DNA from 3 places in the Mesorhizobium sp. M1A.F.Ca.IN.022.06.1.1 genome. Region 1 is predicted to be linked to each of the others. Evidence: predicted binding sites of a transcription regulator. Region 1 holds the regulator's gene; each other region holds the start of a gene.
The links. The regulator HrcA, encoded in region 1, represses chaperone genes, less so after heat shock. The targets are predictions, from matches to a motif close to GTTAGCACTCNCNNNNNGNGAGTGCTAAC.
Positions count from the first base shown of each region.

Region 1 (4,242 bases):
GGAGTCACGAAGCACCCCCCTCTGCCCTGCCGGGCATCTCCCCCTCAAGGGAGGAGATTGGCAGCTCCACCGACAGTGTCTCGACGGCGAAGATTGGCGAAGGCCGAGGTGAGGTCCGATCTCCCCCTTGAGGGGGAGATGGCCGGCAGGCCAGAGGGGGTGCCTAGGCTCGGCATTCGAAAACCTACGCCACCGCCATCTGCTGCAGGCTCACCAGCCGCGAAATACCCTTCTTGGCCAGCCCCATCAGCGCCGAGAACTGCTCTTCGGAGAAGGGCTCGCCTTCCGCCGTGCCCTGGATCTCGACGATGCCGCCCTTGCCGGTCATGACGAAATTGGCGTCGGTGCCGGCCGAGGAATCCTCGAGATAATCGAGATCGATGACCGGCTGTCCGTCATGGATGCCGCAGGAGATCGCCGCGACATGGTCCTTGAGCACCTTGGAAACGCTGGCCATCTGGCGCGCTTCCATCCAGCGCAGGCAATCGTATAGCGCCACCCAGCCGCCGGTGATCGAGGCGGTGCGGGTGCCGCCGTCGGCCTGGATGACGTCGCAATCGACGGTGATCTGCTGTTCGCCTAGCGCCTGCAGGTCGACAACGGCGCGCAACGAACGACCGATCAGCCGCTGGATCTCGAGCGTGCGGCCGCCCTGCTTGCCGGCGGAGGCCTCGCGGCGCATGCGCTCGCCCGTCGAGCGCGGCAGCATGCCGTATTCGGCCGTAACCCAGCCCTTGCCGGAATTGCGCATCCAGGCCGGCACCTTTTCCTCTAGGCTCGCCGTGCACAGCACATGCGTGTCGCCGAACTTCACCAGGCACGAGCCTTCGGCATGCTTGGAGACGCCGCGCTCGAAGGAGATGGCGCGCATTTCGTCGGGCTGGCGTTTGGAGGGGCGCATTCGGCCTTCTTTCCTATGGTTTTGGATTCGTCGGCGGCTTGTAGACGCATGCGGCGGATGGCGCAAAGGAAAAGGGCGCCAAGGAAACGGGGCGCCAAGAAAACGGCGCAAGCGAAAATGCCCCCGGGTTGCGCCAGGGAGGCTTAAGTCTATATCTTTCGATAGGAGGTTTTTTCGCTGGAATGAACAAGGCAGTCGATCCCACATCGCAGCCGCCCGTGCTTCAGTCGCTCGACATGCGCTCGCGCGACATCTTCCGGCGGATTGTCGATTCCTATCTGCGCGACGGCGAGCCGGTCGGGTCGCGCAGCCTGTCGCGCATCCTGCCGTCGTCGCTGTCGCCGGCCACCATCCGCAACGTGATGAGCGACCTCGAGCATCTGGGGCTGATCTACGCGCCGCACATCTCGGCCGGCCGCCTGCCTACCCAGACCGGCCTGCGCTTCTTCGTCGATGCCTTCATGGAGCTGGGCGATCTGTCGGACGACGAGCGTCGCGTCATCGAGGCGCAGGTGCGTGCCTCGGGCTCGGGCGCCACGCTGGAGCATATGCTGACCGAGGCCAGCCAGATGCTCTCCGGCATGTCGCGCGGCGCCGGCCTGGTGCTCGCCGCCAAGAACGAGGTGGCTCTGAAGCACATCGAGTTCATCCAGTTGGAACCCACCAAGGCGCTCGCCGTCCTGGTGTCGCAGAGCGGCGATGTCGAGAACCGCGTTGTCGACCTGCCGGCCGGTATCACCGTCTCGCAGCTGCACGAGGCCTCGAACTTCCTCAACGCCCATATCCGCGGCCGCACGCTGGCCGAGGCCCGGGTCGAGATCGCGCGCATCAAGGACGAGACCAGGGCGGCTCTCGACACGCTGTCGCAGGAACTGGTCGAGAAGGGCCTCGCGGTCTGGGCCGGTGCCGAAAGCGGCCTGCCGGCGCGGCTCATCGTGCGCGGCCGCGCCAATCTTCTGGAAAACGTCACCGCCCAGGCCGATCTCGAATTGCTGCGCCATCTGTTCGAGGATCTGGAAACGCAGGACGGACTGCTGCAGCTCCTCGACCTCGCCGAGGAAGGTCCGGGCGTGCGCATCTTCATCGGCTCGGAGAACAAGTTGTTTTCGCTGTCCGGTTCGTCGCTCGTGGTCGCGCCCTATCGCGACAAGGATGCGCGCGTCGTCGGCGCGCTCGGCGTCATCGGCCCGACGCGATTGAACTATGCCCGCATCGTCCCGATGGTCGACTATACGGCCCAGTTGATTTCGCGCATGCTGAGATAGGCAAGCGGGAAACGTCGCAAGGAGGGTGGAAATGGCGCTGGAATCGTTCAAGGCCCAGATCAGCCTGCTGCTCGAGGAGATGGTGAACCAACCGGAAGACGATCACGAGATCCAGGAGCTACTGCGCGAGAAGCTCAGGGAAATGCGCGCCATGGGCCTGCCGCTGCCGGCCGATCTGGTCGCGCTGGAAAAGCAGCTCGACGACGATCTGGATATCGAAGAGAGCTGAACTGCCGGCGCTTTCCGTCAAAATCCGCATGCCCGGCTTCTCTTTTGGAAAGCCTGCCCGATATTCGCTGTCTGGTTGCTGATGCACGTTGGCGAATAACGGAGAACAGCATGATACGGATTGCCGGCCTTGCCGCCCTCGCTTTGTTCCTGGCCTCCGGCGCCGTCGCGCAGCAGGCCGATCAGCCCTTGCTCACCGGCAAAAAGGCCTTCGGTGACTGGAGGGCCGACCGGCCCGGCGTGCGGCGCCTCATCAGGCCCGACGATCTCCCGAAGCCGAATGTCGCCGAATCCGCCTCGAACGGCGGCGGTGTCACCGATCGCCCCGAGGATGCCACGCCAGCCCTTCCACCCGGCTTTTCGGCCGAACTGGTGGCTTCGGGCATCAGCAGCCCGCGTGTCGTGCGCACGGCGCCGAACGGCGATCTCTTCGTTGCCGACAGCAGGGCGAGCCAGGTCCGCGTCTATCGACTGGCCGAAGGCAGCGCCAAGCCCGCCGAGAAGTCGGTCTTTGCCAAAGGCCTGACCCGGCCCTACGGCATCGCCTTCTATCCGCCGGGCGACAAGCCGCAATGGGTCTATGTCGCCAACAGCAACAGCGTCGTCCGCTTTGCCTATCGCGACGGCGACCTCAAAGCTTCCGGCGAGCCCGAAACGATCGTCTCGGACATCCCGTCGAGCCATCACTGGACGCGCGACATCGCTTTTTCGCCCGACGGCAAAACGCTCTATCTCTCGGTCGGCTCGGGCTCGAATACCGCGGAGGGCATGGGAGCGAGGCCGAAGGGCGGCGTCGAAGAATGGGCGAGATCGGCACCGCTCGGCGCTACCTGGGGCGCGGAGGAAGGCCGAGCGGATGTGCTCGCTTTCGATCCTGACGGCAAGAACCGCAGGATGGTCGCCACCGGCCTGCGCAACTGCTCGGGCATGACGGTGCAGCCGGCTACGGGCGCGCTCTGGTGCGTCGTCAACGAACGCGACGAGCTAGGCGACAACGTGCCTTTCGAATATGCGACCGCCGTCAAGGAGGGAGCCTTCTATGGCTGGCCCTGGTACTATATCGGCGACAACGAAGATCCGCGCCACAAAGGCGCGCGGCCCGATCTCGCCGGCAAGGTCACGGTGCCGGACGTGCTGATCCAGGCACATTCGGCGCCGCTCAACATCGCCTTTTACGAGGGCGGCAACTTCCCGGCCGACTACAAGGGCGACGCCTTCGTCACCCTGCACGGCTCGTGGAACCGCAATGTCCGCACCGGCTACAAGGTGGTGCGGCTGAAGTTCAAGGACGGCAAGCCGACCGGCGAATATGAGGATTTCGCCACCGGCTTCGTCATTGCCGACGATGCGGTCTGGGGCCGGCCGGTGGGTGTCGCGGTGGCGAACGATGGTTCGCTGATCCTGACCGAGGACGGCAACGGCACGATATGGCGCGTCACCTACGGCGACGGCCGGTCCTGAAGCGGCGCTGGTGCAACCGAATCCGGCCGCAAGGCAATTAACGCCGCCCCGGCACCGTGGTAAGAGGCTGCCGCTCTGGATCCCGATCCCGGGATAGCGCTGGGTTGAAACCATGACACTGACAGGATTTCTCGCCTACAGCGCCGCCCTCGGCGTCGCCGCCGCCATTCCGGGTCCCGGCGTGACGGCGCTTGTTGCCCGCGCGCTCGGCTCCGGCTTCCGTCCGTCGCTCGCTATGTCGTTCGGTCTAATGCTCGGCGACATTACCTACCTCACCGCCGTCGTGCTCGGCCTCGCCTTCGTCGCCCAGACCTTCGGCATGGTGTTTCTCGCCATCAAATGGGCGGGCGTCGCTTATCTCGCCTTCCTTGCCTGGCGCTTCTGGAC
Region 1 covers NZ_CP034455.1:3,144,709-3,148,950, reverse strand. Annotated here, with positions in the region: gene EJ078_RS14925 (VOC family protein) at 1-8, opposite strand, end outside; gene rph (ribonuclease PH) at 185-901, opposite strand; gene hrcA (heat-inducible transcriptional repressor HrcA) at 1,084-2,166, shown strand; gene EJ078_RS14910 (hypothetical protein) at 2,198-2,395, shown strand; gene EJ078_RS14905 (sorbosone dehydrogenase family protein) at 2,506-3,855, shown strand; gene EJ078_RS14900 (LysE family translocator) at 3,968-4,242, shown strand, end outside.

Region 2 (4,242 bases), 2.3 Mb from region 1:
GCTTCGGTTACCTCGGCAAGCTTGGCCTGCGTCGTCTCCAACGATTTCTGCAGCCGGGCCTCCTCCTTCTCGTGGCTGCCGAGCTGGGCCATAAGTTCGGCAATCCGCGTGGCTTCGTTGGCGTGGGTCGCCGCGAACTCGTCGAATTTGTGCCGGGCCTCGGCCTCGCGCTTTTGCGCCTGCTCCAGCTCGATCGAAAGCCCGACCTGCTTCTCGCGCAGCAGCTTGTTCTCGACAGCGCGCCTGTCGGCTTCGACGGTCTTGGCCGTCAGGGTCTTGACGATCTCACCGAACTCAGCCTCGCGCCTGGCGCTCTCATTGCCCATCTCGACCATTTCGAGCCGCACCGCTGCAAGCGCCTCGCGCAGCGACTCCCTGTCCTGGACGAGACTTGCCTCGCGCTGCTGCCAGGCCTCGGCCGCGCCGTCGCGTTCGCGCTGCTTGCGCGTAGCGTCAAGCAATTGTTCCGACAAGGCCTTGTGTTCGGCGCCCAGAGCGGCGTTCTCCAGCTCCAGCTCATTGGCGCGCAGCGCATCGCGATGCAGGGCGTTCAGGATATCGCGCGTCATGTGGTGCGCTGTGGCGATCTCGGCCAGCCTTGACCCGATCTCCTCCAGATGACCCTGTCCGTCGCGGAAGAGTCCGGAAACGGCTTCCAAGGCGGCCAACCGTGTCTGGGTGTGCGGCGTCAGCCGGGAGGCGGAAGCCTCGGACTGAGTCTCGCCCGGCGGATCCTCCTCGCTTGCCGCCAGGTCGGCGGCAGAATCGTATCCCGGGGACGTCTCTTCGTCAGCCGAAAGACATTCTTCGAAAGCCTCTGCCAGATCCGACTGGAGCTCTTGAAATTCCTTGTCTACGTCCTCGGCCCGTTTGATCAGGGATTTGAAATTCATAACGGCACACCTCTTACGCTCACACCCGCCGTATTACTTAACGAATTGCTAATCTAGCCCTTAACGTTCCGTACGGGAAGCCTGACCAAAAGAAGGAAGGAATTAAGGTTATCGCGGATTTCCAGAGGCTTGCGCGGTGTTCCGTCAGCGGCATCTGCGCTCAGCGCGGTAAACGGTTAGAATGGCCTGCGTCGGCCGCACGTCATCGAGCCGCAAGCGAGCACCTGGCGCCCGCTGCGGGCGGATCACTCGTTGGAAAGGGAGCCGTTCCACGCTCCAGCCAGCACCTACGCCAGCGTTGGCCGTTCCATCTAGCGCCGAGGTTCCGTCATGCCGCAGGGGCCGGACCCGTCGATCCAACCCCTGCATCCAGGCATCAGCTCTTGATTTCGATACGCTTGGCCTGCGACTGCGCCTTCGCGGTCTTGGGCAGCATTACCGTCAGCACGCCGTTCTTGAAGCGGGCATCGATCTTGTCTTCTTCGATCTCGTAGCCCAGCGGGATTCGACGCTCGAAGCGGCCATAGATGCGCTCGGAGAACTGCCGCTCCTTGTCCTCCGTCTCGGAGCGCTTTTCACCCTTCAGCGTCAGCACGCCATCATCAAGCAGCACCTCGATGTCCTTCTCGTCCAGGCCCGGGACTTCGGCCGCCACCTTGATCTCCTTCTCGTTGTCGGAGATCTCAACGCTCGGCCAGCCGGCACCAAAGGCTGATACGCTGCCTAGGGATGGCAAGCCGGAACCGAAACCCCGGAAGACGTCGTCGAACAGCCGATTCACCTCGCGATGCAGCGACAGGAAAGGATCGCGTTCGCCGTCGCGGAAGACACTTGGAACCTTGTTACCATTGTTTCGGCCCCAGGGAATCAGATCACGAACACTCATTTTTTCCTCCTTTCTGTTCATCCGGAAGACAAGGCCCACAAGCGCCGGGAACATCACCCGGCGCTTGGCGCAAAGCGCGGCGAGAAGGCTCAGGCCGCCTTGTTGTCGGCCTCTATTTTCTTTGTCGCGGCCGTTGGCGATGATTTGTCCGCCGTGATCTCGATCCGGCGCGGCTTCATTTCTTCCGGGATCTCGCGTTTGAGGTCGATTGTCAGCAGACCGTTGACGAGGCTCGCATCGACGACCTTGACGTGATCGGCAAGCTCGAAGCGACGCTGGAATGCGCGGCCGGCAATGCCGCGATGCAGGTACTCGCCGTTGTCCTCGCCTGCCTTTTGGCCAGAGACCATCAGCATGTTCTGCTCCTGGGTAATGGCCAGTTCGTCCTGGCTGAAGCCTGCCAGGGCCATGGTGATGCGGTAGTCGTCCTCGCCGCTCTTGGCGATATCGTAGGGCGGCCAGTTGTCAGCGGTTTCGATGCGGCTTGCGGTCTCGAGCGCGTTCAGCATTCGATCGAAGCCGATGCTCGACCGGAACAGGGGAGAAAAGTCGAAACTGGTTCTCATAGCTACATCCTCCATTGAGCAACATAGATACGAGGAGCGCCAAGGCAGCGGCGCTCCTTGACCTTGCCGGCCACATCAGGCGCCGGCAGGTTCGATTTGGGAATTGATTCCTTTGCCGTCAAGAGGTCCGGGGCGCGCCCGTCAAAGCTGCATAATTACCTTTGTTTTCACGGCGCTAGCACTCGGCTGTTGCGAGTGCCAAAAAATTTCTTGCGGCCTCTTGAAACCGGCGCGTGCAAAACCAAATCCACATGCGCGAGGCCGAAAGGATCGCGAGCCCCGCTCCGGTCCTTCCGGTCCGGAGTGGAGGAACCTCTCAAAATCTGTTTGTCCCGAAGGAGAACGATATGAAGTTCCATCCATTGCATGACCGCGTTCTGGTCCGCCGCGTCGAGGCCGAGGAGAAGACGGCCGGCGGCATCATCATCCCGGACACGGCGAAGGAGAAGCCGCAGGAAGGCGAGATCATCGCCGTCGGTTCCGGCGCGCGCGACGAGAGCGGCAAGCTCATTCCCCTCGACGTCAAAGTCGGCGACCGCATCCTGTTCGGCAAGTGGTCCGGCACCGAGATCAAGCTCAACGGTGAAGACCTGCTCATTATGAAGGAAAGCGACGTGATGGGTGTGGTCGAGCAGACATCGGCGTTGGGAAAAGCGGCTTGAACCGGCCCAACCCGATCGGTCAATGAAAGGTGCCTGCTGAAGGAGTGTTCCAATGGCTGCCAAGGAAGTGAAATTCCATTCCGACGCCCGCGACCGCATGTTGCGCGGCGTCAACATCCTCGCCGACGCGGTGAAGGTCACGCTCGGCCCTAAGGGCCGCAATGTCGTCATCGACAAGTCGTTCGGCGCTCCGCGCATCACCAAGGACGGCGTCACTGTCGCCAAGGAGATCGAGCTCGAGGACAAGTTCGAGAACATGGGCGCGCAGATGGTGCGCGAGGTCGCCTCGAAAACCAGCGATATCGCCGGCGACGGCACGACCACCGCGACCGTTCTCGCCCAGGCCATCGTCAGGGAAGGTGCCAAGGCCGTTGCCGCCGGCATGAATCCCATGGATCTGAAGCGCGGCATCGACAAAGCCGTCGAGGCTATTGTTCAGGAGTTGAAGACCAACGCCCGCAAGGTGACCAGAAATGACGAGATCGCCCAGGTCGGCACGATTTCGGCCAATGGTGATGCCGAGATCGGCCGTTTCCTTGCTGAGGCGATGCAGAAGGTCGGCAACGAGGGCGTCATCACCGTCGAGGAAGCCAAGACCGCCGAGACCGAGCTGGAAGTCGTCGAAGGCATGCAGTTCGATCGCGGTTATCTCTCGCCTTACTTCATCACCAATCAGGATAAGATGCGCGTCGAGCTCGAAGAGCCCTATGTGCTGATCCACGAGAAGAAGCTTTCCAACCTGCAGGCGCTGCTGCCGGTTCTGGAGGCGGTGGTTCAGTCGGCGAAGCCCCTGCTCATCATCGCGGAGGATGTCGAGGGCGAGGCGCTCGCGACGCTGGTGGTCAACAAGCTGCGCGGCGGCCTGAAGGTTGCGGCCGTCAAGGCTCCGGGCTTCGGCGACCGCCGCAAGGCCATGCTGGAGGACATCGCCATCCTCACCGGCGGCACCGCTATCAGCGAGGATCTCGGCATCAAGCTTGAGAACGTCACGCTGGAGATGCTCGGCCGCACCAAGAAAGTGGTGGTCGAGAAGGAGAACACCACGATCGTCGATGGCGCCGGCAAGAAGGAGGAGATCCAGGGCCGCGTCGCGCAGATCAAGGCGCAAATCGAGGAGACCACCTCGGACTACGATCGCGAGAAGCTGCAGGAGCGTCTGGCCAAGCTCGCCGGCGGCGTGGCTGTGATCCGCGTCGGCGGTTCGACGGAGGTCGAGGTCAGGGAGCGCAAGGACC
Region 2 covers NZ_CP034455.1:821,419-825,660, forward strand. Annotated here, with positions in the region: gene EJ078_RS04170 (hypothetical protein) at 1-893, opposite strand, end outside; gene EJ078_RS04175 (Hsp20/alpha crystallin family protein) at 1,270-1,779, opposite strand; gene EJ078_RS04180 (Hsp20 family protein) at 1,869-2,345, opposite strand; gene groES (co-chaperone GroES) at 2,693-3,007, shown strand; gene groL (chaperonin GroEL) at 3,060-4,242, shown strand, end outside.
Region 2: a site for HrcA is predicted at 2,520-2,548, ahead of groES (co-chaperone GroES). Genes of this name have one in related genera too.

Region 3 (4,242 bases), 2.7 Mb from region 1:
CTTCAAAGCCGTCCGATTGGCCTCGACCGGAAGCTACGGGCTCGCCGAGCGGTGTCCGCTGCTGGTGCTGGGGCCACCTAACCGCTGAAATCTACAGGCAGAGCTGTGACGCAAAAATTGCAAAGCGCCCTGCAATAATTCATCTTCGCCACGTCGAAATCTATCGGCCAAAAAGATGGGCTCGGGCATGAAGATACTTGCGGCATTGCTGTCGATCCTGTTGTGCGCACTCCTCTATCCGTCCTCTCCTGCCGGAGCCGATGGCACTCCCGCAACCATTCCCTTGATAAAACTTGAGTATCCGGGGAGCCCTAAGAATATTCGTATGCTCTATGTGAGAATTCTCTCTCTCGGAAACCGGAAAATCAATCAGCCTCTTTTGCTGGATACCGGCTCAAGCGGAATGACGATCGATTGTCGTTCGACGCTCCCCGCCGGATTATGCTCCGAGAACGGTATCAAGGTTGCGAAAACCCTGGAATTGGACGGTATAATTGTCACGACCCAAAAAGTGGTCATGCACTATGGCACCTACGATGAGTATGGAAATATCGCTTCGGCGCGTGTGACTTTTGGTTCGTCAAGGCGCGCTGGCCTCCACGGACAGGCGAATATCGTTCCTAATCCGCTACAAGAAAGTCAGGCGCGACACAGGTGAAGTTGTCGGCGGCCCGCTTTGGCCAAAAGGCATCTTTGGCATCTCGCCCATTGGGGGCGACGGGCCACATCAGATGATCAAATCGCCAATGGACGCAGTGAGCGTGGGACCCGGCCTGCATAGAGGTTACTACCTTTCTGCGATCGGCAGTAAGTGGAAAGCCTGCACAAATGAGGCCGGCAACTGCCCACAGGTAGAAGCCCTCCACGTCGGCATCCCAGATGACGTGAAGAAGAATTTCAAGATACAAAAATGGAAACAGGCCAGCCCGCGATACAATTTCCCCACTCTTGACTCCTGTCTCTCATGGGGCTCTGAGCCGGTTTGTCGGCCGACGCTGTACGACACGGGCAACTCAACCATAATGGTCCCAACCGATACATCCAAACCGTATGCATCATTGAATGTCGGCACCAAGGTGGTGGTGAAAACCGAAGGCCAGGACGATTGGAATTTTACAACCACCTACAAGCCTGAGGTGGAAATTGTCCCTGGCCTTGAACGTAATATCGTCGGTATCCGGTATTTTGAAAGAAACAGCTTGCTCGTCGATCTTGAAACTCAGGAGATCGGCTTGCGGCTTGGATATTAAGCAGCCGATGCTCGGCCGTCCCATCGAACTCACGAGCAATTTCTGCCAAGTAGTCGTGGGGCAACCACTGTGTTTCAGAACCACGTCGGTACATGGAAAAAATTTTGCGCCATTGCCCCTCCCCGCGCGCCTTGACTCTCGCAAGCCACCAGCCTATCTCAGCGCCACGTTAGCACTCGCCTTAGGTGAGTGCTAACTTATATCCGGCCTCGCCGGATGGAGGAACAGTTCTCACCGTTCTCATTCGAGGAAGACAACATGGCAAAGTCCAAGTTCCGCCCGCTTCATGACCGCGTGGTCGTTCGCCGGGTCGAATCCGAATCCAAGACCGCCGGCGGGATCATCATCCCGGATACGGCGAAGGAGAAGCCGCAGGAAGGCGAGATCATCGCCGTCGGCTCCGGCGCCCGCGACGAAAGCGGCAAGCTCGTGCCGCTGGACGTCAAGGCCGGCGACCGCATCCTGTTCGGCAAGTGGTCGGGCACCGAAGTCAAGCTCAATGGCGAAGACCTTCTGATCATGAAGGAATCCGACATCATGGGCATCATCGGCTGATCATCGGCCTCTCTCTATCAACTGAATTTTCGGGCTCTGTCCGAGCCCCTGTCAGGAGCTTACTATGGCTGCAAAAGACGTAAAATTCTCCCGCGACGCCCGTGAGCGCATGCTGCGCGGCGTCAACATCCTCGCCGACGCGGTGAAGGTCACCCTCGGTCCGAAGGGCCGCAACGTCGTCATCGACAAGTCGTTCGGCGCCCCGCGCATCACCAAGGACGGCGTCACCGTCGCCAAGGAGATCGAGCTCGAGGACAAGTTCGAGAACATGGGCGCGCAGATGGTGCGTGAGGTCGCTTCGAAGACCAACGACATCGCCGGCGACGGCACGACCACCGCGACCGTTCTCGCCCAGGCCATCGTCCAGGAAGGCAACAAGGCCGTTGCCGCCGGCATGAACCCGATGGATCTGAAGCGCGGCATCGACCTCGCCGTCACCGAAGTCGTTACCGCTCTCGGCAAGGCTGCCAAGAAGATCAAGACCTCCGAGGAAGTCGCCCAGGTCGGCACGATCTCGGCCAATGGCGACGAGTCGGTCGGCAAGATGATCGCGGAAGCGATGCAGAAGGTCGGCAACGAAGGCGTCATCACCGTCGAGGAAGCCAAGACCGCCGAGACCGAGCTGGAAGTCGTCGAAGGCATGCAGTTCGACCGCGGCTATCTCTCGCCCTACTTCGTCACCAACGCCGACAAGATGGTCGCCGATCTGGAAGACGCCTACATCCTGCTGCACGAGAAGAAGCTCTCCAACCTGCAGGCCATGCTGCCGGTCCTGGAAGCCGTCGTTCAGACCTCGAAGCCGCTGCTCATCATCTCGGAAGACGTCGAAGGCGAGGCTCTGGCCACGCTGGTCGTCAACAAGCTGCGCGGCGGCCTGAAGATCGCCGCCGTCAAGGCTCCGGGCTTCGGCGACCGCCGCAAGGCCATGCTGGAAGACATCGCCATCCTGACCGGTGGCCAGGTCATCTCGGAAGACCTCGGCATCAAGCTCGAGAATGTCGGCCTCAACATGCTCGGCCGCGCCAAGAAGGTGTCGATCTCCAAGGAGAACACCACCATCGTCGACGGCGCCGGCAAGAAGGCCGAGATCCAGGGCCGCGTTGCCCAGATCAAGCAGCAGATCGAGGAGACCACCTCGGACTACGACAAGGAGAAGCTGCAGGAGCGTCTGGCCAAGCTCGCGGGCGGCGTCGCGGTGATCCGCGTCGGCGGCGCGACCGAGGTCGAGGTCAAGGAAAAGAAGGACCGCGTTGACGACGCTCTGAACGCGACCCGCGCGGCCGTTGAAGAAGGCATCGTCCCCGGCGGCGGCGTCGCGCTGCTGCGCGCTTCGCACGCCGTCAAGGCGACCGGCGTCAATGCTGACCAGGCCGCGGGCATCGCCATCGTTCGTCGCGCGCTGCAGGCTCCGGCCCGCCAGATCGCGGCCAACGCCGGTGCCGAGGCTTCGATCGTTGCCGGCAAGATCCTCGAGAACAAGGCTGCGACCTACGGCTTCAACGCCCAGACCGGCGAGTATGGCGACATGATTGGCATGGGCATCGTCGACCCGGTCAAGGTCGTTCGCACCGCTCTCCAGGACGCGGCCTCGGTCGCCGGCCTGCTGGTCACCACCGAAGCCATGATCGCCGAGGCTCCGAAGAAGGAAGCCGCCGGCGGTATGCCGGGCGGTATGCCTGGCGGCGGCATGGGCGGCATGGGCGGCATGGACTTCTAAGAAGTCCATAAAGCACGCCCATCAACTAACATTGCTCAAGCCCGCAAGCGGGCTTGAGTGGCGGCATGGACTTCTAAGAAGTCCGGTCCCACAGCGAATATGGAAAGGGCGGCAGACATGTCGCCCTTTTTGTTTGGCATGCGGGCAGCCGGTCCAAAGGCGGGCTTCTATACTGTTGCGAAGTGTTGCGATTGGCGAAGGCCCGCGCAACAGCCGATCTCCCCTCTTGAGGGGAGATGCCCGGCAGGGCAAAGGGGGTCCCGCGCATAAGGCTCCGGCGACGACTCCCTTGCAACGAAGGCGCTGGCGCTCCAACGCGCGGCGACCCCCTCTGTCGCCTTCGGCGACATCTCCCCCTCAAGGAGGGAGATCAGCAGCGCCAGCGTCAGCGCTCGGCCATCCCTGCGTCAACCTGATCCGCGTCGCGGACGGGCGATAGTCGAGGCGATGGGCTATATCACGGTTCGCTTACCGATCCGCCAGCGCCAGCTTGGCCCCAGCATGACGAAGGCGCCGGCGAAGGTGCGGCGCATCCAGGTCAGCACCATCGGCCGCGACACGACATGGCTGCGCACCGAAGCCGCGAACACGCCGTAGACGACGAAGACAAGGAAGGTCATCAGCATGAAGACGCCGGACAGTTCCAGCATCCTGGCGAAAGCGTGCGGCTCCGTGGTGCTGACGAATTGCGGCAGGAAGGCGAAGAAGAAGATCGACAGT
Region 3 covers NZ_CP034455.1:484,400-488,641, forward strand. Annotated here, with positions in the region: gene EJ078_RS02355 (methyltransferase domain-containing protein) at 1-88, shown strand, start outside; gene EJ078_RS02360 (hypothetical protein) at 188-658, shown strand; gene EJ078_RS02365 (hypothetical protein) at 747-1,250, shown strand; gene groES (co-chaperone GroES) at 1,509-1,805, shown strand; gene groL (chaperonin GroEL) at 1,870-3,522, shown strand; partial or broken gene EJ078_RS02380 (LysE family translocator) at 3,991-4,242, opposite strand, start outside.
Region 3: a site for HrcA is predicted at 1,419-1,447, ahead of groES (co-chaperone GroES). Genes of this name have one in related genera too.